3 regions of the Chryseobacterium sp. SORGH_AS_0447 genome follow, and region 1 is predicted to be linked to each of the others. Evidence: riboswitches for the same ligand, from Rfam matches in the RefSeq annotation. Region 1 holds a riboswitch; each other region holds the start of a gene.
The links. A riboswitch is a leader RNA that binds a small molecule or an ion and turns the genes downstream of it on or off. The one in region 1 is predicted to bind cobalamin.
Positions count from the first base shown of each region.

Region 2: it holds a riboswitch for cobalamin, as region 1 does, so the genes downstream of both, QE422_RS07970 (acyl-CoA thioesterase) here and metE (5-methyltetrahydropteroyltriglutamate--homocysteine S-methyltransferase) in region 1, are expected to answer to the same signal.
Region 3: it holds a riboswitch for cobalamin, as region 1 does, so the genes downstream of both, QE422_RS07485 (TonB-dependent siderophore receptor) here and metE (5-methyltetrahydropteroyltriglutamate--homocysteine S-methyltransferase) in region 1, are expected to answer to the same signal.

Region 1 is NZ_JAUTAR010000001.1:2,424,671-2,430,807, forward strand. It holds gene QE422_RS11175 (AAA family ATPase) at 1-718, opposite strand, end outside; gene metE (5-methyltetrahydropteroyltriglutamate--homocysteine S-methyltransferase) at 844-3,150, opposite strand; cobalamin riboswitch at 3,515-3,700, opposite strand; gene QE422_RS11185 (hypothetical protein) at 3,776-4,315, opposite strand; gene QE422_RS11190 (hypothetical protein) at 4,326-4,904, opposite strand; gene nudK (GDP-mannose pyrophosphatase NudK) at 4,936-5,517, opposite strand; gene QE422_RS11200 (TIGR01777 family oxidoreductase) at 5,538-6,137, opposite strand, start outside.
Region 2 is NZ_JAUTAR010000001.1:1,688,787-1,694,923, forward strand. It holds gene QE422_RS07960 (cytochrome P450) at 1-975, opposite strand, end outside; gene QE422_RS07965 (HD family hydrolase) at 1,291-1,881, shown strand; gene QE422_RS07970 (acyl-CoA thioesterase) at 2,139-2,522, opposite strand; cobalamin riboswitch at 2,631-2,818, opposite strand; gene QE422_RS07975 (hypothetical protein) at 2,880-3,680, opposite strand; gene QE422_RS07980 (ABC transporter ATP-binding protein) at 3,711-3,977, opposite strand; gene QE422_RS07985 (ATP-binding cassette domain-containing protein) at 3,965-4,372, opposite strand; gene QE422_RS07990 (GEVED domain-containing protein) at 4,734-5,837, shown strand; gene QE422_RS07995 (YcxB family protein) at 5,901-6,137, opposite strand, start outside.
Region 3 is NZ_JAUTAR010000001.1:1,582,222-1,588,358, forward strand. It holds gene QE422_RS07480 (hypothetical protein) at 1-1,019, opposite strand, end outside; gene QE422_RS07485 (TonB-dependent siderophore receptor) at 1,030-2,859, opposite strand; cobalamin riboswitch at 2,890-3,066, opposite strand; gene cdd (cytidine deaminase) at 3,752-4,234, opposite strand; gene namA (NADPH dehydrogenase NamA) at 4,337-5,389, shown strand; gene QE422_RS07500 (DUF2752 domain-containing protein) at 5,421-5,714, shown strand; gene QE422_RS07505 (CCC motif membrane protein) at 5,738-6,070, shown strand.

The sequences.
Region 1 (6,137 bases):
CGGCAATTATTGGTGTAAAGGCATTTAACGCTTGATATAAGCCTGACCTGCTTGCAGGAAGATAATAAATATCTTTAATATTAAAATCTACTTTCGTTAATATATCATTCACTTTGTTAATTAAAAGCTGGCGAAAGCTCTGAGAGAAAGAATCTTCATCAGGTTCACCAAATATTTTTTTTCGATCACCTATTAAAGTATATTTAGTCGAAATTGTATCTTTTAATAAAAATTTAAGTTCTTTTATATCATTCTCATAAGATAAATCTAAATTTCCATCATCATCAGAATAGATTAAAATACATTCATTTGTTGATACATGGATTAATATTTCATAGTTTAAATTTGTATACCTATTTTTTAAATTAGTTAAAGATGAAAAAGTATTTAATAAAGAATTTTGTAATCCACTTAGAATAATTTCTTTTAGATCACTTTCAATAAATCCTACTAGGTCTTTGCTTATATTTACACTATTATTTTGTTTAAGATTTTTGTATTTTCTTTTTACAAATTTTGAAAATTTATTATCAACTTTATCCTGATAAGTATAGTACTGATAAATAGATTTATTTTTAATATTTTTTATCAGACAATAGAGACAATATGTTGCATAAGATTTACCAATTGCATTATCTCCATAAATCAAATTTAAATCTTTTGAAAGATCAAATTTTATGTTTTTTATAGGGCCAAAATTTTTTATTTCAATAATCATGATTTTAGCAAATTTGAATTAATTACGAATATAATCTAAATTTTCTAACAAAACAATTTAGCTTAAAAACAAAAACAGGAGCCCCGAAAGGCTCCCGAAAAAATAAATATCAACAAGTAAAGCGTTTACACAGCGAATACCTCGCTCATTTCTTTTGAGGCGGCAACCATCGCAATCAGCGCTTTCTCGGTTTCTTCCCAATGCCGGGTTTTCAAACCGCAGTCAGGGTTTACCCAAAGCTGTTTTGCCGGGATCACAGCCTGAGCTTTTTTCAGCAGCTCCACCATTTCTTCTTTGGACGGAACCCTTGGTGAGTGAATATCATACACACCCGGACCAATCTCATTCGGATATTTGAAATCGGCAAAAGCGTTCAGGAGCTCCATCTGGCTTCGTGAACATTCAATCGTAATGACATCCGCGTCCATATCGGCGATATTTTGAATGATGTCATTAAATTCAGAATAACACATGTGGGTGTGGATCTGCGTGGCATCTTCCACACCGCTGGCCGAGATACGGAAAGCCTCAACGGCCCATTTCAGATAGTTCTGCCATTCGGAAGTTCGTAACGGCAGGCCTTCACGGATTGCAGGCTCATCGATCTGGATAATGCGGATGCCTGCTTTTTCAAGATCAGTGACTTCATCACGGATCGCCAAAGCAATCTGCTTGCAGGTTAGAGAACGGGGCTGATCATCACGGACAAAAGACCACTGAAGAATGGTAACCGGTCCGGTCAGCATTCCTTTCACCCATTTTGAAGTTAAAGACTGGGCATATTCCGACCAGTAGACCGTCATCGGAGCCGGGCGGTGAACATCTCCGTAAATCACCGGCGGTTTTACACAGCGGCTTCCGTAGCTCTGTACCCAGCCGTTTTGGGTAAACGCAAACCCGGCCAGCTGCTCGCCGAAATATTCCACCATATCGTTTCGTTCGAATTCTCCGTGAACCAGCACATCGATTCCGATCTCCTCCTGCCAGCGGATGGTTCTTTCGGTTTCTTCTTTAAGTAAAGCATCATATTGTGCGGCACTCAGTTCTCCCTTTTTGAATTTTGAACGCCAGGCTCTTACCTCTTTAGTCTGAGGAAAGGAGCCGATTGTAGTTGTAGGAAATAACGGAAGCTGAAGAATATCCTGCTGAGATTTTTTTCTTGCCTGAAACGAAGAAGATCTTTTCGCATCTTCTTCAGTCGTTACATCAACACGGTCTTTTACTTCTGGATGATGGATTAAGGCTGAGGTGTTGCGGTTTTCTATGGCCTTTTTATTTTCGGCTAACTGCTGCAGCGTATTGTAATCCGGATTTTCAGAAGCTAATTTTTGTAAGATTACGATTTCCTGGACTTTCTGCTTGGCAAATGCCATCCACTGCTTAATTTCCCCGGACAAAGCCTCTTCGTTTTTTTCTGCATCAAGATCGGCAGGAACGTGGAGTAATGAACAGGAAGAAGCAATGAACACACGCCCGGAACCTATTTTATGTACCGCTTTTGCAATGAATTTTAATGATTTCTCGAAATCATTTTTCCAGATATTCCGGCCGTCAACAATTCCCAGGGAGAGGCTCAGTGTTTCAGGAATCGTCTGTAAAACCTCATCCAGCTGTTCGGGGCAACGCACGAGGTCAATATGTAAAACATCCACCGGCAGGGAAGAGGCCAATGAAAGATTGTTCTGCAAGCCTTCAAAATAAGTAGCGAGAATGAATTTCAGATTGGGAAACTGTTTACGGATTTCAGCATAGATCAATCGGTAGGTCTCTTTTGCTTTATCACTAAGATCCAATGCTAAAAACGGTTCGTCAAACTGAATGTATTCCGCACCGTGGTTTTCCAGTCCTTTTAAAATTTCAAAATAAACCGGAAGCAGCTTATTTGCCAGATCCAGCCTATCAAAACCTTCTTCTTTTTCTTTACCGAGCAACAGATACGTTACCAAACCGATGATCACCGGCTTTGCCTGGATTCCTGCCTCTTTCGCACTGATGAATTCTTTAATAATCTTATCTGAAAACAGGCTGAACTCCTGGTCCTTCCGGAACTCAGGAACGATGTAATGGTAATTGGTATCGAACCATTTGGTCATTTCCATAGCGGTAATGTCCAGACCCTCTTTCTGGAATCCTCTGGCCATGGCGAAATAAAGGTCCAACTCATGTTTTTGGGAAGCGATTTCCTGATAACGCTGGGGAATGGCGCCTACCGTCAGCGTCATGTCCAATACCTGGTCATAATACGAAAAGTCGTTGCACGGAATCAGGTCGATGCCTGCCTCGTGCTGCAGCTTCCAGTTGTTTTCTTTGATGGTCCTGCCGGTCTCCAAAAGAGTGTTTACATCGGTTTTGCCTGTCCAATACTGCTCGCAGGCTTTTTTGAGTTCTCTGTTGCTACCAATACGCGGATAGCCAAGAATGTGCGTTTGCATGTTCTTAAAACTTTTAAATGAAACAATAATTTTAAAAGTTCTTCAGATGCTTCGCAATGCGCGCGGGGAAGGAATTTTAAGGAATAGAAAGGATACACTAATGACGTATTTTTCCCATAGGATATGGATTTGGTTTGAAAATCTTATTTTTTGACTCAAGTCGTTAAGTAAAATGCCGTAATTCCTGCCCATTCAAAGACAGAAAAGATAATAACGGGTATCCATCGCTTTACAGCAACAAATCCGCAGTTCACTGCAACTTAAAAATAAAAGTCCTGAATAAAATACATTCAGGTGGAAATTTAAACCAAAATACGTTCAAAATGCATCATCTGTATGACCCAAAAGCTCCAGACCGCGAGAGCATTGTCAATTCGGAACAGGCAGGTCTCCTGACTTATAACAGTTTCTGTCATCCTTCCCGTTTGCACAGTGGATATACTCGGACAAAAACCTTTGGGGTATTACTTACAGTTGCGCGACAGCTCGTGATTCTCACACGATTCCCTATTAATCTACTTTACGTAAAACCTTTTCCGTTTGATGAAGGATGTTAAAGAACTATTTCCGGACAAATGTAGGAAATATTTTTTATCCCTGTTAACGTTATAAACGTTAACAGGGATTAAGTTAATAGGGAGAGCGCCAATTCCAGCGATTCTTTAATATGCAGGTCTAATGCATTTTCATTTTCCAAAGGATAATAGAATTCTTTCGGGTTCACAAATACATTGTTGTATTTCGTCCGTTCGCTGGCACCGTCCACATCAATAGATAAAAGCCCCGGACTTCTTTTACGCTGTACGGTTTTAAGGCCTTTGGAAGTTACTTTGGATTCCACGCAGCCGACGAGGGCGCCTCTGCCTAATACATCAAAACAGATTACGGTGTAAATTCCATTTGGAACCAGTTGGCCGGGTGGGAGAATGCAGGCATAGAGCACATGAGGTAAATTGGTAATACCACGGGAGATTTCTATGGTCAAATCAATGTCTCTAAATTCTTTATACCTTTTTTGCAGACCTTTCTTTAACCCGCTCAGTGCATCACGAATGGTCATCATTCCCGGATCATTAGTCCGTAACGGATGTCCTTTGACAACCGGATGTCCTTGCCTGAATTCGCATATGGCATTGAAATAATCGGTGATTGGAGAGTTAATCATTGATTAATCATTACTCTGTCCTTTGAAAAATATGCGTAAGCTTCGCATTTTTAATGAACTCTTCAGTGGACGTATTTTGATCTGCTCTTTTGTCGGTCAGTTCAAAATAATACGCCATCATATTCGGAAACTTCGGGTCTTTACACATCACTTTGAATCTTTTAACCGTAGGATCTGAACTTAAAAAAGCCTGCTCTGACGCACTACTCAGCCTGATGTTGTTGACATCGAAAGCATCTTTCCAGTTTTTCTGAAGTTTGGCAAAACGCTTCTGGGTTCTGTCGCTGTCCTCATTTTCAAACTTATCGACCTGAAAATCGGTAAGAAGCTGCGGATAAACCAATCCTTCCTTCAGCAGGAGGGTGGTAATTTTATCAGCAGGATCATACAGAACTGTCTTATTGTCAAATACAATCTGTTTGTCTTTTACGGTGATCTGTCCGGTAAACTTTTTATAGTTTTTCTTTTTGTAATCATTTTTAAAATGTTCGATGACCGCTTTATCTTTAAGACCGGCCTTTGTGGTTTTCTGGGCAGCTGCAGAAACCGATAGAAGTACGGAAAAGCTTAGGGTATACAGGAGTTTCATTGGATAAGATTTATTATTAGAACGGCCGAATCTACAAAATATTTTTAATTCTCAGGTGCTGAAGGAGCATGATTGTTTTGGCATCCCTGATTTCCCCGGAATCAACCATCGTCAGTGCCTCAGCAAAGGCAACTTCCAGCACTTCGATGTTCTCTCCTTCGTCAGCAAGTCCGCCACCTTCGTTGATCCTCATTTCCGCAGAATATTCCGCGATGAAAAAATGAAGGATTTCCGTAACCGAACCCGGCGACATATACGCTTCGAAAATCTTTTCGATATGGGAAATCTTATATCCGGTTTCCTCTTCGGATTCCCGCCTGATGCAGTCTTCCGGATTATCGTTGTCGAGCAGGCCGGCACAGGCTTCGATCATCATGCCTGATGCGTTTCCGTTAATGAACGTGGGTAGCCGGAATTGTCGGGTTAATATAACCGTTTCTTCTTTTTTGTTGTACAATAAGATTACCGCGCCATTTCCCCGATCGTAGGCTTCACGGCTTTGCTGCTCAAAAGTGCCGTCTTTTTTCTGAATAGTAAAGGTTACTTTCTTTAGGGTGTACCAATTATCGGATAGAATCTCCGTTTTTTCAATCGTTACTTTAGTATCGTGCATAAATTGTATTGTCTTGGTTTTTAATTTTTTAAAAGATCTTTTAACGCCTCCTTCAGATCAGGGAATTTAAAATGAAAGCCTGCATGCTGTATTTTTTCCGAACAAGCCCTTGAACCTTCGAGGACTGCTACTGAAAGCTCACCGAAGAGCAGCTTCAAAACAAACGCCGGAACATTAGGCATGAATAATGGTTTTTTCAGGACTTTAGCTGCCTGTACCGTCAGATCTTTATTGGTTGCATGCTCAGGAGCAACGGCATTAAAAGCTCCGTCCAATTCAGAATTTTTCAGCGCAAACTCATACATGGAGCAGATGTCCTGGATATGAATCCACGGCATGTATTGTTTTCCGGTGCCCAGAGGAGATCCGATGCCTGCTTTTATGGTCGGAAGCATCTTCTTTAAAGCTCCTTCCTTTTCAGAAAGAACAACGCCGGTTCTCAGTTTCACAACGCGTTCAGCAACCCGCTGATTTTTGAATTCATCGGCTGCCTGTTCCCAGACAATGGTTACTTTACTCAGGAAGTCATGTCCCGGTCCGTCTTTTTCCGTAAAGATCTTTTCGGTAGTTTCGGTCCCGTAATAATTGATCCCTGAAGCGGAGACAAAGGATTTAAGTTT
Region 2 (6,137 bases), 740 kb from region 1:
GGCAGGGGGATGCAGCCTCATGGATTCTTTAATGACATTCATTGTAAAAGACTTTTTCATCAAGCTCTCAGTGCTGAAAGCATTTTCACCTTCGTTTTCAATCTCCTGCCGTAATTTTTCCGCTTCATAGGGATGTTGGCTGATTTCGAAAAAGATAAAACTTAGCGCATTGGCCGTCGTTTCGTGCCCGGCAATAAAAAGGATCAGCATTTCATCCACCAGCTGCTTATCGGACATTGGGAGTCCTGTATCTTCGTATCTGGATTGAATCAGCATATCCAGCAGGTCATTTTTTTCCTCCCCTGAATTCCGCCGCTTGTCCAGAACACGCTGAATAATGGCTTTTGCTTTTTCGCTTTTTTTAATGGTCTTGCCGATAATGCCGAACAAACTTAAAATCTGGGTGTAAAGCGGAATCCTTACTTCCTTTGCAAAAACTTCCTGAACTTCGGTAATGATTTTTCCCAACTCCTTTATTTCAGTTTCTTCAATATCCGAACTGAACAGGGTTTTGGCCACAATATTAAAAGCCAGCGTATGAAAAAAGTCGTACAGATCTACTTCCGGTTCCTGATCAAATGGCTGAAATGCTTTTTCGATCTCCTCATCCATAATAGAAACCAGGTTTGTAATTTTAATCTTGCTGAAGCCGGGCTGGATCAGTCGCCGCTGCTGCAGCCAATCTTTTCCGTTGTTGGTAAGCAGGCCGTTACCAATATATTTACCTAAAGTAACAGATTGTATTTCAGATTTGAAATAGTTTTTGTGGTTTTGCTTTAAAATATACTCTACAAATTCTTTATCCTGCGAGAAAATAAGCTTTTTATTCGTCAAGCTTGCCCGTAGAAAATAGCTGTCTCCTGCTAGCACATGATTCCCGCTGATTACCCCCAAAGGATTTTTCACTCCATTAAACAGAGAGTAGAGCTTTCTTTTTCCTTTGATTTCGGTAGGGTAATTGAATTTCGGAGCCATGCTGAAAAATTTATTCTAAAAATACGACTAATCTCTGATAATAAATACATAAAACGTATGATATGTTATGCATTGCCATGAGATTAAAATTTACGTAGACGTTGGTTGTTCACAAGATATTTTGAGAAGACCTGAAATTTAAGCTATCCGATATATCTGAAGTAAAAAAATTTTAAATCGATTACATTTTGTCTGATCATCTTTACAGCAGGATTACTGTTAAAAGCCTTATTTTTGTAACTGAAAATGGATCTGTGATGCAGACACTGATGCATTATAAAAGAACATTCCACTAAATAAAATATAAATCCAACGATGAAGATTCAGAAAGAAATCGATTTTATCCTGGCGGTGGACACCCTGAAAAATGTGCAGCGAAGAAACTATAACGCGGATGATTCGAGAAGGGAGAACACGGCAGAACATTCCTGGCAGATTATTATTCTGGCCCAGATCCTTTTTCCATACGCAAAAAACAGGGCGGATATCGATTTGTTGAGGGTGATCCGCATGTTGTCTATTCATGACCTGGTGGAAATTGAAGCCGGGGATACTTTTATATTTGATGAAGCGGCAATGGTCGGGAAATTTGAACGGGAAAAAATTTCAGCTCAGAAGATTTTCGGTATTCTGGACGAGCCTTTACGATCCGAATTTTTCAACCTGTGGCTTGAATTTGAAGAAGAGCAGACACCGGATGCCATTTTTGCGTGTGCCATCGACAGGATTATGCCGTTTATCCTGAATTCCCATACTTCCGGAAAAAGCTGGACCGAAGCCGGCGTTACCGAAAAACAGATCCGGAATATGCTTGAAAATGCCATCAGCAGAGCATCAGATGAGCTGGGAGAAGCCTTCCAATTGCTGCTGATCAAAAATCTGGAAACGGAAAAGGTGATGAAATAATATAAAATTGATTCCGCTTGAGGTTGGTGAGGGAAGCTGGAGGCTGGAAGTTTTTTTTTATAAATTATTCCGAGTACCAAATAGTTATTGTTTATTAGAAAAATTTCAAGTCATTAGGCTTCTTTTCTGGTTAAATAATTAATGGATATTATTAGAAATTCATCTTAAAATAAAAAGTTTCGGCGGGCAAAGCCCGCCGAAACGCCTTAAAAAACATGAGAAGTATGGGTTCCGGCGAAAGGTTGCCGGAACTTTATTTAAAGGATTTGGATGGGCTTCTTAAATTCATCAATCGCCACGAAGGTAAAATCACCTACAATAGCCCGCTCTCTTTCGTAAGAGTACATTTGCTCCGTATAGATTTCCACATTTACCTTCAGGCTTGTTTTTCCTACGTGAACCACTTTTCCGATCAGTTCAACGATCGTTCCTGCGGGAATTGACCTGTTGAAATCGATCTTATCGCTGCTTACCGTTACTACGCGTTTTCTGGCAAACCGTGTGGCTGCAATAAAAGCCACCTCGTCCATCAGCTGCATGGCCGTGCCTCCGAAAAGCGTATCGTAATGGTTGGTCGTGTTGGGGAAAACAGCTTTAAAAATTCGGGTTTCGGACTTTTCAATTCTTTCTTCTATCGTCATATTTCATTATTAATTAAAGCGAAATGAAATAAATCGACACAACAGAAAACAGCAGAGACGGGAATCTCCGGACATCCGTTAGATCAATAAACTTCAGATCGCGAAAGTTTTTATTGTAAAGAAAAAGGCAGGTCTCCTGACTTGTAACATCTTTATTTCCTTCCCATCCCGTCTGAGACAGAACAGTGGACTCTTAATAAAGACTTCAGTTACTTACAGTTGCGCGACAGTCCGTGATTTGCACACGGTTCCCTTTTAATCTGCAGCTAAGCAGAACCGGTTTCTGAAAAGCTCAAAATATAGCTGTGAAGCAAATTCCAGGGCTTTCCGTTGGCAAAAGTAGTGATTATTGATGAATTATTCGGGGTTTTTGAAAATGATCTGGCTTTCGACCTTTCCCTGTTTGATGGTCCAGATCGTTGTGTATCTGTTTTGGCCTGAACCGTTGATCATATAAAGGAAAATATGGTCATTGTCGATGGCTGTCACCCCGACATTATTGAAATCCATGGTCGGCTGGAACATGTTTTTGATGGCATCCCTTACAAAAACGGAGCCCCGTCCCGGCTGTTGCACGCGAACGGATTTAATTTCGGTTAAATCTTCAGGAAGCTCTTTTCCTACCCCCCAGGCTTTTACTTTATCCACTTTGATGATGTTTCCCTCAGCATCTTTTTCCTGCTTTTTGATCTTGGCGTAAGACGGATAGACATCAATGATCACTTTGGTTCTCTGATTTCCCGGGATTTTTGGATTGGAATCATCGGTGAAGATCAGGGATTTTCCGTTTTTGGATTTGGAAGGGGTAAACTGCGGCAGCTTGTCTACGAAAACCACCCGGTTTTTATTCACCATCCCTTCTTTGGTAATGCTGTCGTACCGCACAAAAGGTTTTTCGGTGTCTTCTCTTTCAGGATATTTGATCCATATCCATTCGGTTTCTCCCGGTGCCGGCTTTTCATAGATAAAGACATCCCCTGTTTTCATGCGGATCTTGTCGATGATCTTGCGGTAATCATCTTTATGAACCCGTACCATGGCATACCCTTCTTCAGCTTTTACTACGCCAAAAGGAACTTTGTTCTGGCCTTTGGCAAAAGCGATGGAAAACAGACTGAAAACGGAGAGGTAGAATGCTTTATGTACGGAAATCATCATGAAATTTTTTTAACAGTTCAAATATATAAATTAAATGCTTTTCGGCAGATAATAATGCTGTTGTAATTCGTTTAAATCTTTTATTTGTTTTAAAATTCCTTCATGCAGAAAGTAAATTTCATCGGAAAGTTCCAGCGCATATTCCGTCATAAAATTCGAAATAATAAATCCTTTGTCCTTTGATATTTCTTTTATGGTTTTCATCACTTTTTCAGTAAGAATGGGAGACAGGCCGCTGTAAGGTTGTTCCAGCAGAATAAATTCAGCTTCGGAATGAATGATCGTCAGTACTTCCACCAGCTTTCTTTCGCCGCCGGAAAGATTCTGACGGTCCTGTTCAGGAATGGCTTGATAAGATTATTATTAAAAAGTTTAAGGGTATTTTCCCGATTACAGAATAACGGGATCAGATTTTTAACTTTACTGTTTTTCGGAAACATCGGCTGTTGCGGCAGATAGGCAATCCTGTTTTTTCTATCGGATTGCTTCGTTAAAACTTTATTATTAAACTTAATGAACTGCGAATCCCCTTTCATGGTTCCGAAAATAATCTGAAGTAAGGTTGATTTCCCTGAACCGATACTTCCCAGTAAAGCCACAACTTTTCCTGTTTCACAAGTCAGGTAAACATCCTGTAAAATTTTCTTTGAGCCAAAGGATTTTGTAACGCTGTCGATATGTAATATACTCATAAAAATTTAGAGATCAGATTGATAACGAAACCAATTGAAACCGTGGTGATCCAAAGAAATAATTTTGAAAAACCGAAATTGGCAAAAAACACATATTCATGCTTTAATCTCAGTTCATAAATTAAAAAATGAAAGGAAGGGAAGATCACAAGAAAACAGAACCCGAAATTACCGATATTTAAACCCGTCTGAAAGGCTAACAGCAATGAAAATAATACCGTCGGGATCAGCAGTTTGATATAAAATATCCAAAGGATTTTGAGGTCTTTTATCATATTCAAATATAATAAAACTAAAACTTGTGATTTATTGATTATCTTTAGGCAATAATAACTTTTGAAAACAATCTAAACCATTAAATATGACAAAAAAACTACTTTTTTTCTTTCTTTTCCTTTCAGGAATTTCATTGTTTTACAGCAAAAATCTAACGGCGGGAGAGCCCGGATACTGCTATCTCTGCGATACTGCTCCCTCCAATGTACAGGTTTCTAATATTACCATGACCTCGGGAACGGTAAGCTGGACGAATGATCCTACTGTTTCTTCGTATATGGTAAGATTCAGGCAGTATCCGGCTACAGCTTGGATGACCTTTACATCGGTTTCCATTAGTGCTTTTACCTTAACCGCGTTATCTCCGTGTACCACCTACGAAGTGCAGGTAGCGAAAGTATGCTCCGGTTCTCCCACGACAAGTGCGTGGTCCGAATCCGTAGTTTTTACCACTTTATACATGAATTATTGCGCCGCATCTTCCTTAAATGCCAATGTAGCTTATATGTCTAACGTGACGGTTACACCTACGGGAAGCGGTATTTCTCCGATGGTCAGTAATTCCGGAACATCCAATTATACGGATTACCGGCCTGATCCTACCCGGAAAGTGCAACTGATGATCGGCAGTACGGGAAACCAGATTTCCGTTTCCAAGACATGGGTAGGATCTCCCAATCCCGTATATGTAAGGGCCTGGATCGATTTTAACGGCGATGGAATTTTCCAGTCATCGGAAATGATGCTTTCTTCCGGTTCTTCCGCTTTATCAACGGCCACCGCAACATTTAATGTTCCGCCGACAGCTTTCCAGACAGGAACAACCTGCGGGGTGAGCATGAGAGTGATGATCAGTGAAACCGTTACAACTTCTTCCGCCTGCGGAACTTTCAGTTACGGCGAAGTGGAGGATTACGGGGTTTATCTGTTAACACCTGCGAACCTTTCTACCAACGAAATTAATAAACAGAAGAACATCAGCATTTATCCCAATCCGGCCTCGGATGTTTTGAATATTTCAGGAATCGAAGGAACTGAATTTGAAATTTACAATACAGCCGGGCAATTGGTAAATAAAGGGAAAATTTCCGATCAGAAAGTCCAGGTTCATGATCTGGTAAAAGGGGCTTATTTTATTCAGATCAAGAATAACAACAATATCTCAAAACTAAAGTTTATTAAAGAATAAGATTGAGAAGGTTTAAAATAAAGAAGCGGATCATCACTGATCCGCTTCTTATGTTTTCCAGAATTAATCGTTTCTGAGTTTCGCTTTGATATGATTTATTTTGATCATATTTCTAAGTTCTGAAACCTGATCTTTCGTCATTGCCCGTTTGGGACAGAATCCATAGGTAGATTTACTATGATAAAACAAAAACCAGTTTTTAAGTTCCTCTATTTTGTAAATATTGTTCCATGCCAGTTCAACCGTAAAGCTTTCGGCAACATCCTGAATAATATCATCTTTAAATAGGGATGTTGTCTC
Region 3 (6,137 bases), 840 kb from region 1:
CCGTTGTTTGCATTGTAAACCGATACTTTGCTGTCTGAAGTAAATGTTTTCGCATCGGCGATGTATAATCTTCCGTCGATGACATTGAATCCGTAGAGGTTGGTAATACCTGTTAAAGAAACAAGCGCAGCCGTAGGCGCAGTAGTAGCCGTGATGCTCATCGAATATACTTTGCTGTAATCTACAAAATAAAACTTATCGGAATCAATTTTCAGCCTTTGTACCTGAGGAATGGTAGTCAGCGTTGTCGTCTGATAAGCTCCTGTAGCCGTATTGATCTTATAAATATAAGAAGCGGTATCGCTGGACGTAAGAACATACGCAGATCCGTTGTAAGATACAAGGTCTTTGATAATCGCTCCGTTGTTCGGTAAGCTTACCGTAGCGGAAACCGAGTTATTGGAAGGACTGATGATCGTAACGGTATTTCCGGTTGGGTGACTTGCGTAAGGAGGAGTAGAGTCATAATAAACACCGTCGGTCTGTACCACGATATTTCCTCCGGCTTCAACTACTTTCTCCGCGTATCGGTCGAAATTGATGCTCTTTACAAAGGTATTGTCCCCTGAGTTATAAACATTGATTTTCTTTACCGATCCGAAATTATTGTTGGTTACATAATATTGGTTTCCTGAAAATGCAATATATCTCGGGTTATCAAGATTTGAAGTAACGGTCGTCTGCTTTTTAAAAGTGGATCTGTTAACGATCTCAATCTTATTGGGCGTATTCATCACAAGATAAGCATTGTCCCCTTTGAAACCGATCGTCTGCAGAACGTTACCTAAAATTTCTTTGTTGTTGTTTGCGGCGTAGATTCCGTTCTGTAAAACGGCAAGGTCGTTGCTTACATAAGAAACATCAGAAGTTGGTGTGGTGAACCCTCCTTCATTGGCAATGATAATACCGTTGGTATAATCTGTTTTTTGTGTTTCCATCACAAATTCGTCATCGCTACAGGCAATGTTGAACAACAGGGCCGAAGCAAATGCAAGAGATAAAATTTTTCTGATTTTCATTTATTTTTATTTAAAAATTAATATTCAAATAGACGCTGTAATTCCTTTTAGGCAGCGGATAAAAAGCGGTGGTCTGATAGATTTCGTTAAATATATTGTTCACCTTACCGCCGATCGTGTAATGCTTAAGGAAAGTTCCTGAAATTCCGGCATTCATTACGAAATACGGTTCGATGGCAGCACTTCTTTTTTCTTCGCTGTCGGCATACGTAAGCCCGTTGTACATTCCCTGTACATAAACTTTCATAAAAGAATAGCGGTAATCGATATTCCCGAAAAACTTGTGAAGCGGAACATACATCATCTGCTTATCCGTTTCCAGATTGGTGGATTTTGTATACGAATAACCCAGGTTGGACCTTAATACATGTTTCCCGAATTTTCTTTCGTATTCGATTTGGGATTCAAGCCCGTAAGACTGAACTTTATAGGTGTTTACCGGCGAATAATATCCCATACTTCCCGGAAGCCAGGTAATCATGTTGGTGATCCTGATGTAATAGGGGGTCAGCATAAGCTTTACACCGGCAATGGTAAACTGGTTTTTCAGATCAAACTGATAGGCAGTTTCGGGTTTCAGATCAAGATTTCCGCCGGGTTGCCAGTACAGGTCATTAAAGGACGGATACCTGAAATTTTTAGCAGCATTCAGGTTAAGATTGTACCATCTCGTCATGTTCCAGTTTCCCGAAAAAGAAAGCAGAACCGGAGTGCTGTAATCTTCAACAAAATCTTTTTTGATCCCTGCTTCGAAGCGTAAATCTTTTGTTGCAAAATACCGTAGTAATCCGGCTAAGGAACCCACATTCCGACTGACATTTTTAATGCCGCTCATGTAGCCTTCTCCTTTATTTACCTGAAATTCCCCGATGATATTGATGTTCCATTTCGGATCGAGGAAATAATTGAAATCATTCTTCAGGATATAATTTTTACCCGCTCCGCCGCTGCTTTTTGGGCGGTCGATATTATCGAAATACTGGAAATTTTCTTCCGTATAGGCCGCACGGAATACGTTGTTCAGCTTAGAAGTATTCCAGTCCCAGATAAGGAGGCTTCTCACATTCTGGGTTTCATATTTGGTTTTGGTCTGGCTGTCGAAAAATACGGGAAAATGCTGGTTTCCGTTGAAAAATTCAGAAATCCATGAAACCTGATGATGCGGTGCTATTTTATAAGCCGCTGCAAAATTAAAATTCGTATTCGAGTATTCCCCGTTTCGGTTGATATAATTCCTCGATTCTTCCACTTCATAATCATTTTCACTCACCGAGTAATTCCCCGACAGTTTAAAGCTGAATTTATTGTTGGAATACGAAGCTTTTGCAAAATTATTATACGTATCGAACGACGCTGCTTCGGAAAAAAGGGAAGCATGCAGCCCTTTGTTAAAATCAAGGCTGTTGTTGAGGTGTACCGTTCCACCGACCGCGCCGCTTCCGTAAATAACGCCTACACTTCCGGCTTTTACCTCAAGCTGGTCGAATCCCATCGACGGAATATTGTTTACGTCTCCCTGACCTAAAAACTGCGAATTAATATTAATGCCGTTCCATACAAAAGCCGTTTGTCCGGCACTGGTCCCGCGAAACGAAGGTGACGAAACCGCACCCCGTCCGTTTTCTTTAATATAAACCTGGGACTGGAAACGCAATATTTCGGAAAGGTTGGTTGAGTTTTTCTCGGCGTCTTCCGGACGGATGGTGTTCACTTTATGGAAAAGCTTCACCTTGCTCATCTGGTTATCGAAAACATACACGGTATCGATAGCTGTCTCCTGTGCAAAAAGAAAACAACCGTAAGACGAAAAAAGCAGTACGAGCGATTTTTTTATATCCATTATTTTTTTGCCCTTCCTCCGAAAGCAATTATTTTAAAATTAGATTCTGGCAGGTCTCCTGACTTTCGCTTTCTACACCTTCCCGTTTGCACAGTGGTTTGTCGTAGAAATCTTTTGCGCGATCTACAGTTGCGGGGACAGTTCGGGATTTTCACCCGATTCCCTTTTCATTCCAAATGATTGGAAACCAAAATTTTTGCAAAGATAAACTTATTCACCGGAAAAGCAAATCCCCGGACCCAATAGCTTCAAACTGTGGTATCAGCACAATGTAAACATCCGCAAATAAAAGAAACTGCCCTCCATAAAAAACGTTTGCTAAATTCCCTGCCTATTTCCCACCACACCCTCAAACCCCCAAAACCCTCAAACCCCCAAAACCCTCAAACTCCCAAAAACCCCAAAACCCTCCAACGCTTACACCCACAACCCTTTAAAATATCAGGAGCTGTTTCCCGCTATCCACTGTATCTTTTTTGTTACAGTCTCCGCGCTGCTCCGCCTGCAACAAAAAAGGATGCCGTTTCTATCGGGGCTAAAAACCCGGGATAGGATGGCTTCGAGAGCCTCTGCCACCCTCAGAACCAGACGCGTTCAATTATAAAAAAGAGAATCATGGAGATCAGAAAACCATGCGCAATCCATTTTCTATTACAGGAGTAGAAGGTTTTAAAGAAAAATTTAGACAAAGTAATTTGAAAGCAAAATACTCGACAGGATGAATTCACGATCCTCAGCTATCTTACAACAATTTACTTTTTATTGATAAAAAATAAACCCTAAAAAATATGCGCTGTCTATTCCCCTCCGGCCGGAGGGGTGGATAAATTTTCAGAGAAAATTTAGACGGGGCGGTTTAAAAAGTAAGCAGAAAAATTAACGAAATAAAAAGCTACAGGAAAGTAGCATCAAAATAAAACGGCAGCAGATCCTTAATGGCATGCACTTTCACCACTTCTTCATTCATGCTCGAAAAATAGAGTTCGATATTCTCCTGCTGCTTGGTTTCGTATTCCATCAGGCTTTGCCTGCATGCGCCGCACGGCGGAATCGGCGGGTTTTTCTCGTGAAATTCCTTCGGGCCGCCCACCACAAAAATCTTTTTGATCTTTACATCCGGAAAGTTGGCTGCGATCCAGAACAAAGCCGTTCGCTCCGCGCAAAGCCCGGAAGGATAAGCCGCATTCTCCTGATTGTTTCCCGAGTACATTTCACCGTTTTCCAACAACACCGAACAGCCCACCAGGAAATTGGAGTAGGGAGCATAGGCATTTTCGCGTGCTTCTTTAGCTCTTTCGAACAATTTTTTCTCAATATCGTTCAGCTCACTGCTATTCTTAAAATATTCGTAACTGATCTGAGTTTCTTTTTTCATATATTGTGGATTAAAAAAGGGGGATAAAATTATTTCTTTTTCGTGAGGTGGGCAATATAGGCCTGTTCTTTGCAACTTTCAATTTTTTAAAACCAAACTAAAATGTTATATACTCCAATTAAATTCAGAAATGTTGAGTTGAAAAACCGTTGGGTAATGTCACCCATGTGTATGTATTCCTGTGAAAACGGACTGGCGAATGACTTCCATTTTGTGCATTACGGCAGCCGGGCGCAGGGCGGAACGGGTTTAATTATTGTTGAAGCTACCGGAGTGGAACCCCGCGGACGGATCACCAATCACTGCATGGGAATCTGGACCAATGAGCAGGCTGAAAAACTTCAGAAAATCGTAGAATTTGTTCATCAGCACTCAGAAAGCAAGATCGGGATTCAACTGGCGCATTCCGGGAGGAAAGGCTCCACCTGGAACAATGTACAGATTCCGGTAGAGGAGGGTTGGGAGACCGTAGCACCGAGTTCCATTCCTTATCATCCGAAAGAGAGAATTCCGCATGCATTAACGGTAGAAGAAGTAAAGGAGCAGGTACAGAATTTTAAGCTGGCAGCAAGAAGGGCGGCAGCGGCAGGTTTCGATGTCATTGAAATTCATGCGGCTCACGGCTATCTGCTCCACCAGTTTTTGTCGCCGCTGTCCAATATCCGGACGGATGAATACGGCGGAAGCTTTGAAAACCGGATCAGGTTCCTGTTGGAAGTGGTAGACGCCGTTAACGAAGAGCTGGATGAAAATATAGCTTTATTTGTAAGGATTTCCGGAACAGAATATGCGGAAAATGGCTGGGATGTAGATGACAGTGTTCAATTATCGAAAATCCTGAAACAGCATAAAGTAGATTTGGTGGACGTTTCCAGCGGCGGAAATATCCACGGTGCTAAAATTGAAGTACGTGCAGGTTACCAGGTTCCTTTCGCTTCAAAAGTCCGCACGGAGGCAGAGGCCGAAACCGGAGCCGTCGGTCTGATTACAACCACGGAACAGGCGGAAGAAATCCTTCAGAAAGGAGAAGCCGATCTTATTTTTATTGCGAGAGAAATTTTAAGGAATCCCTACAAGGCCGTTCAGGGATCTTTTGAAATGAATGAAGAATGCTTCTTCCCGCATCAATATTTAAGGGCTAAAATCTCTACTTAATTTTATATATTTGGAAAAGAAAACCATTTAAATGAGAATAGAAGACTTTATGCTGCCGTGCCCGATCAAGAAATTTTTCGGATTCGAATGTTTCGGATGTGGTACCCAACGGGCGATAGTCATGGTCTTTGAAGGCAGATTTACAGAAGCATTTTATATGTTTCCCGCGGTATATACCTTATTGCTCTTTTTTGCCACGGTGGTTCTCAATTTTATGGATAAAAAACGGAATTACAGCAATGTGATGGTTTTTTTAGCCATTTTTAATGCCATTGTAATGGTTATTTCTTATTTTTATAAACATCTATTTGTACATATACATTAAATTAAACCATTAAAATGATAACTATGGATCAACAAAAGTTACCTAACGCAACAGCGGTCTTAATTTTAGGAATTGTATCGATTATCGGCTGCTGCTGTTATGGGCTCCCGGGGTTGGTTGCAGGGATCATTGCCCTTGTCCTGGCTAAAAAGGACGGAGAACTGTACAGGAAAAATCCTGCTTTATATTCCAATTACAGTCAGCTGAATGCAGGAAAGATTATGGCAATCATCGGGATTGTGTTAAGTATTTTATACGCTATCTATGTAGTTGTATTGATTTCAACGGTAGGTTGGGAAGCAATGAAAGACCCGCAACTGATGCAGGAAAGATTAAGAGACCTGATGGGTCAATAAATTTTCCTTTCAGAAATAAAACAAAGCCTTCCCCAAATCGGAGAAGGCTTTGTTTTTAGAGATATTT